DNA from 3 places in the Alkalibacillus flavidus genome. Region 2 is predicted to be linked to each of the others. Evidence: riboswitches for the same ligand, from Rfam matches in the RefSeq annotation. Region 2 holds a riboswitch; each other region holds the start of a gene.
What was found. Region 2 has a riboswitch for thiamine pyrophosphate ahead of ABID56_RS07070 (ABC transporter substrate-binding protein). Riboswitches for the same ligand answer to the same signal wherever they lie in the genome.
Positions count from the first base shown of each region.

Region 1: it holds a riboswitch for thiamine pyrophosphate, as region 2 does, so the genes downstream of both, tenA (thiaminase II) here and ABID56_RS07070 (ABC transporter substrate-binding protein) in region 2, are expected to answer to the same signal.
Region 3: it holds a riboswitch for thiamine pyrophosphate, as region 2 does, so the genes downstream of both, ABID56_RS12180 (YkoF family thiamine/hydroxymethylpyrimidine-binding protein) here and ABID56_RS07070 (ABC transporter substrate-binding protein) in region 2, are expected to answer to the same signal.

Region 1 covers NZ_JBEPMX010000003.1:216,022-218,290, forward strand. Annotated here, with positions in the region: gene thiD (bifunctional hydroxymethylpyrimidine kinase/phosphomethylpyrimidine kinase) at 1-372, opposite strand, end outside; gene tenA (thiaminase II) at 369-1,055, opposite strand; TPP riboswitch at 1,093-1,198, opposite strand; TPP riboswitch at 1,454-1,562, opposite strand; gene ABID56_RS05000 (hypothetical protein) at 1,696-2,043, opposite strand.
Region 2 covers NZ_JBEPMX010000006.1:67,057-69,325, forward strand. Annotated here, with positions in the region: gene ABID56_RS07065 (acyl-CoA synthetase) at 1-285, opposite strand, end outside; TPP riboswitch at 590-699, shown strand; gene ABID56_RS07070 (ABC transporter substrate-binding protein) at 798-1,790, shown strand; gene ABID56_RS07075 (thiamine-binding protein) at 1,794-2,093, shown strand; gene ABID56_RS07080 (ABC transporter permease) at 2,086-2,269, shown strand, end outside.
Region 3 covers NZ_JBEPMX010000016.1:18,407-20,675, reverse strand. Annotated here, with positions in the region: gene ABID56_RS12190 (aldehyde dehydrogenase family protein) at 1-25, opposite strand, end outside; gene ABID56_RS12185 (HD domain-containing protein) at 80-781, opposite strand; TPP riboswitch at 842-944, shown strand; gene ABID56_RS12180 (YkoF family thiamine/hydroxymethylpyrimidine-binding protein) at 1,039-1,629, shown strand; gene ABID56_RS12175 (ECF transporter S component) at 1,640-2,248, shown strand; gene ABID56_RS12170 (ABC transporter ATP-binding protein) at 2,238-2,269, shown strand, end outside.

The DNA.
Region 1 (2,269 bases), on a different contig from region 2:
TAAAGCAGCCCGTGTCTCTTCTTCCATGAGCGGGTAACCACTGGCAGACACCATAACTGGATCACAGACATAAGGAATATTCTGACGTGCGATCCATGTCCCTATCATTTTTGCCGTCTCTAACGTCGCTATCATTCCAGTTTTGATGACATCGACAGGCAAATCTTCTTCAATGGCCGTAAGTTGTGTTTCAATAAAGAACGCTGGAACATGATGAACACCTTGAACGCCTGTCGTATTCTGGGCTGTTAGCGAGGTGAGCACAGACATGCCATACACTTCCCATTCTTCAAATGTTTTGAGATCTGCCTGTATACCAGCTCCTCCTCCAGAATCAGAACCAGCAATCGTAAGGGCTGTAAAAGGCTTCATTTCAGCACCCCCTCTCCAACCGGCCAACCTTCGATCGTATAAGACATCTCCCAGAAAGCATATTCCAGCTGACAACTCTTTCTAAAAGCATCTTTCATAAGCTTGCGATCCTCAGAAGAGGCTGCTTCAGCTTCTTCATTTAGACGCTTCAACAAGTAGTCAGTCGTGTAAGTAATCGAATCATCAGCATAAAATTCAATCCATTCATAAAAAGGATGATCAGGCTCCGGAGAGAATTCTTTCTTCAGTTCCTGGCCGATTTCCTGATACGTCCACGGACATGGTAGCATGGCTGCGATTGTTTTACCGAGAAGCCCTTCCGTCGCGACACTTTTCATATGTGTACGGTAATGGTCAGCCGTAGGCGGTAGCGGGAAGCCTTGAAGTTCTTCGTATGGCACACCAATATAGTTACACAAGTTATGGTGTGGATGGATCTCATCTCCAAGTACAAAAGCGATTTGTGCCTGGAAAAAAGCAATATCCTCGCGTTTTTTCGATTGAGATACCGCCGTTCCATATAGCTGCATGAACGTATTCAAATATTCATAGTCCGCCTTCACATAATGAGCAACTGCTTCGTCTGGTAACTCGCCTTCTCCAAGTCCACGAACAAACGGATGATCAAAAATCGCCTGAAATATATCATCGTTTTCTCTTCTCAATTCTTCTGTAAAAGTCATAAAAAATAGCCTCCTTGTTTTGTATACAGGAAACCACTCGAAATTTTGAGTGCTTCCCTTCGTCGGTATGACCCGAATCAGGTTCAAAGGGACTAAGGCTTTGCCTTATCTCAGCGATGATATTCGCGCCCCTAGCAACGTTTTATACATTTATGACAACGGTTGGTCACTTCAATTACCATTATCTTTAACATCCAAGTGAAATGGTAATAATTCAGTTTATAGCATGCTTTAAAAAAGTAAGATTCACCCTTACCAAACAAGCAACTATATTCTAAGTCTTCTCAAAGCTAACAAATCAACCATGGTCATCATCTATTCCCCCTCCTCTTCTCATGAATAATGGGAAAATGAAAACAAAAAACCGGATCCCTTAATAAATGGGACCCGGTTTGTCAATTTTATGTTGACTACTTCCCCACGCTGGCATCACCCAGATCAGGTCCCAAGAGTCGGAAAGTAAAGCTTTCCTCTCAGCCCGTTTAACAGGCACCCCTAGTAGTTGAACTTCATTATTCACTTGGATAATAATAGTGTAACAAAGTTCAGAAAGTTATGCATCTTTTGTAAGAGAAATATTTTCTATATTACACTCAGCTTGCTCGTCATTGCAATGCTGGAATCTGAAATTTCTAAAAATCTATCTAATAATATTAAATAGATTCGTAGATAAAACCTTCTTACTTTCTTTATCAAATCCATATCCTTGAACACTTGTGATTAAATCATGTTCAGTTGTAAAGCTAGAGCACGCTATAATATGGTCTTGACCTCCGTTAGGTTCTTCCGTTAATTCATATTCAAAGGGATAAGGGTCTTCCTGCTCAAAAAGTTCAAGAAAATCCTCCCACTCTTCATTTTCAGCGCCAACGACCCTCCAGTAATGCAGTTGATGTGAATTGGAGTTGCAAAATTTAATTAATAATTCAATCGAATAAATGGCCAAATCTTTACCTAATTGATTAATGTGAAGACGATCTGAGAACATACCTAAAACAACCACTTGTCGTTTGAATCTTTACTCTCCCATTTCATTTCAAAATCCCACCTTTTTTTATAGTTATTTATAAACGCTATAAATCCTTGAATCAAATTACTCATTTGCTCAATAAAATTTTGTTCACCTACTATTCGTTAGGGAGTGTCAATAATTTTGTGTAAATGACCCTAGTCTAGTAGAAACGTTAGCTTGTTATCTAAGATTAGCTGTAGCT
Region 2 (2,269 bases):
GATTGGAATCATCACAGCTCCAAGTCGTGCGAGCGCAAATTTTAACACGACGAAATCGAGACTGTTTTTCGACATCACCGTAATCATATCGCCTTTCACCATGCCTTGCTCGCGAAACGCATGCGCTGTTTGATTCACTAAATCGTCCAACTCAGCATACGTAACACGCCGTCCTTCATACGCTAGCGCAAACTTGTCCGGCATCCGCTCGCGCGTCCGTAACAATAAGTCACCTAATGTGTTTCGTCTCGTACGTTCCAACATTTGATTCAAATCGTTCGACATCACGTGAAACACTCCCCCAAATTTGTTCTGATGACTTACAAATCTGAAAATTCTAATTATTATTATAAAATAGTATATGGCCCAATTCAAGTGAAGATGCTTTTTCGGAAAATCGCCGAAAAATCCCGAGATTTCGCCGTATATTTTCGTAAAATCGCCGTATAATCTGAAAAAATCGCCGTATCCCTCCTGAAAATCGCCGTATCAATCGGTCGTGCGGATCACGTGATAAACAAATACGAAGTAATCGTTGCAATTGTTACAAGATTGTGGCACACTGAAATGGAATAAAAATCAAAATAGACATAAGTTGTAGGGGGACCAGTGTTGCTGGTTGAGATTGTATCCGTAAGATACTGACTCTTAGAACCTGAACTGGCTAAGACCAGCGTAGGGAACACATCGACTCGACGTAATTAATCAACGTTTGTGTGCCCTAGGCGAACTATTCCTAGGGCTTTTTTAATACCTCCAACTTATGGCTAAACACAATTTGGGGAGGTTTTTCTAAGATGAAAAAATGGATTTTGATCATGGTAGTAAGTTTGTTACTCGTCGCATGCGGCGGGGAAAGTGAAGACAACACAGAAAACAGTGACAACGAAAGCGTGAAAGTCGTCCTCGATTGGACGCCTAACACAAATCATACTGGCCTATATGTCGCACAAGCGGAAGGGTATTTTGAAGAACACGGTTTAAATGTTGAGATAATGCTTCCAGGTGAATCGTCAGCCGATCAGCTCATCGCATCAGGCCAGGCCGATTTTGGGGTCAGTTTTCAAGAAAGCATTACGGAAGCACGCGCCCAAGACGTGCCGGTCGTTTCCATCGCAGCGGTCATTCAGCACAATACATCAGGTTTCGCTTCTTTAGAAGAAAAAGGCATAACATCTCCTGAAGATTTTGAAGGTAAAACGTACGGCGGATGGGGTGCCCCACTCGAAAAAGCGGTCATTTCATCTGTGATGCAACAGGAAAATGCCGACGTTGAAAAAGTCGATATCGTCAATATGGGAGACACAGACTTTTTTACAGCCGTTGAGCGCCAAGACATCGATTTCGGCTGGATTTATTACGGTTGGGATGGCATTGAAGCTGAACTTCGTGGCACTGATCTGAACATGATTTATTTAACTGAATATAGTGACAAACTAGATTACTACACACCAGTACTCGCGACAAACGAAACGATGATTGATGAACAACCTGAAGTCGTCGAAAGCTTCGTCGCAGCAGCGTCAGAAGGCTATCAATTTGCGATCGACAACCCTGAACAAGCAGCGGATATATTAATCGAAGCCGAACCTGATTTAGACGAAGAACTCGTGCGCGAAAGCCAAAAATGGTTATCGCCGCGCTATCAAGATGACGCACCACAATGGGGTCATCAAAAACTGGACGTCTGGGAAAATTACGCCGAATGGATGAACGAACACGACCTTCTTGAAGGCGAATTTGACGCAGAATCAGCCTTTACGAACGACTTTTTACCCAAGGAGGAGTAACACATGGCTAATACATTATTAAGCATTCAAGTCATCCCGAAAACACCCGGGCCAAACGACGACGTCATTCCATACGTCGATGAAGCGATTCACGTCATCGCTTCATCGGGCGTCAAATACGAAGTCGGGCCGCTTGAGACGACGATGGAAGGCGAACTGTCTGAATTACTTGCCATTGTCGAACAAATTAACCGAAAAATGATCGACATCGGCTGTCCGAACGTGATCGCCCAGGTGAAAATTGCGCATTATCCAGAAGGGGCGTCAATGGATGCGTTAACGGAGAAGCATCGCGATGCGTAACCTAATCATACAAGGGTGGCGGCCGGCGCTCGTTTTAATTGTTTTATTCGCCGGTTGGGAATTAAGTACGGTCGTGTTTAACATCGAAAAGTGGTTTTTACCCCCACCGAGCGATATTATCACAGTCGGCGTCACCGAATGGACCGATTATAACCAGCACGTATTCGCGACGTTAA
Region 3 (2,269 bases), on a different contig from region 2:
ACTGCAACATCATATCACCTTCCATAGTTTATTACGTCTCCCTTTACTATTCCACAAAATTTCATAAACGTAACACCCTTTAAGCAAATCCATCCCATTCAGCAAAAAATTGTTGCAAATATTGCTCCATAAATTGGTGACGTTCGCAGGCGATCCGATAACCTTCTTCCGTATTCATCTTATCTTTCAATGTTAATAATTTTTCATAAAAATGATTGATGGCAGAACTGTCGCCACGACGATATTGGTCTGGTGTCATGGATTCGCGCGGGAATAAATTCGGATCATGAATGGGACTTCCTTTTGACCCTGAATAAGTAAAACAACGTGCAATCCCGACTGCCCCAATCGCATCGAGCCGGTCAGCATCTTGAACGACCTCCGCTTCAAGACTCGGTAAGGCCTCAAAACCGTGTTTAAACGAAATGGTATCGATAATAGCGAGAATCTGATCTATGTGATATTGCGACACACCTTGATTCTCGAGCCACGATTCAAGATTCGCCCGTTCAAGATCAGGGTCAACCACAACTTTATCATCTATGACATCATGTAGAAGGGCTCCCATCGTCACAACCCACGCATCAACTGTTTCCGTTTTCGAGATGTGTTGAGCATTGTGAACAACGCGTACAATATGCCACCAGTCATGACCCGATCCTTCTGATTCAAGTTTTTCTTTCACCATCTGTTCCGTTCGTCTAATTATCTCTTTTTCATCTTCCATGACTGTGATGCCACCTTTTTTCATAAACTCTCGACAAATTCCGTCACCTTTCACCGTTTACAAATCCTAATCCTTTTATTATGATGTAAGTATAACAAAACTGCATACGTGATGAACATGCACTAGGGGAGCTACGTCGTGTGGCTGAGAAGGAATGTCCTGACCCTCAAGACCCGAACTAGATAATACTAGCGTGGGGAAGTGCAGTGAGGCTTGAACAACTGTAAGCACGACCACACTAAGGCTGAACTGCATTCCCACGGGATGCAGTTTTTTTGTTATGACACTACATTTTAAGGAGGCGATTCGTCATGACGAATCAACAGTGTGGAACTAGTCGCATCGCAGGTGTTCAGTTTACACTCTTTCCGATGAGCGACAACTTTGTGGACATTATTTTGTCTGCATTAGATGAGGTCGACCATTCGAGTGTGTGGAAGGAAACAGATGATGTCACAACGTGTATGAGAGGTAAAATCGTGCATATTTTTGATATCACGAAAGCGATCTTCTTACACGCTGCTAAAACAGGTGAACACGTCGCGATGAGTGGTACCTTTTCAGTCGGTTGCCCAGGTGATAACGAAGCGGACGTGTATATGGCAGAAAGTGACGAGCCGGTCAACGCGCCTAACTTAAGTGCCAACGAACAACAAGCTGGGTGTAAATTTGCCATTCACCCTCTTGGTCGCGACGATTATATGGACAAAATTTACGAACAAATCGACTTATCAAAAGCGCGCGGCGTTGATGTCAGTCCGTCCCATTATATGACGCGTTTAGACGGCGATGTTGCATCGATCTTTGATGCTATGGAAGAAGCTTTCGAAGCTGTGCAGCAAGAGGTATCGCATACGACAATGACCTTTACGATTTCGGCGAATAGCCCGTCTAATCGATAGGAGGATAACCATGACAAAACAATGGAAGTTAAAAGAAATTGTCTTAATGTCCATTTTGGGTGTGGCATTTGCGGTTATTTATTTATTAGCGTTCGGTTTAGGTCAGGGACTCGTCGGGTTGTTAACACCTTTTGGGATCGGGCCATTAGGATATGAGTTTATTTATGGCATTTGGTTTATCGTGTCAATCATCGCAGCCTATATTATCCGTAAGCCTGGTGCTGCATTCACGTCGGAGTTAATCGCTGGTACTGTTGAAGTCTTGATCGGCAGTCCGGCTGGCCCTCAATTAATCATGAGCGCTGCTGTCCAAGGCTTAGGTGCAGAAACGGCTTTTGCCCTTACAAAATGGCAAGATTATCGTACTCGCATCTTAGTGTTAGCTGGTGTTATGACAGCCATCTTTAGTTTTGCGTGGCATTTTTACTCTGCCGGATTTTATGCCTACGAATACTGGTTAGTTGCTATTATGTTAGTCACAAGAATCATCAGTAGCATTCTAATCACAGGGCTTCTCGGTAAATGGCTAAGTGATCAATTAGCTAAAACAGGTGTACTAAGAGGGTACGCGCTTGGAAAAGAACATCGACAAAAAGGTGAGCACCATCATGTCTCATAAACCGGTCCTAACTGCCGAACA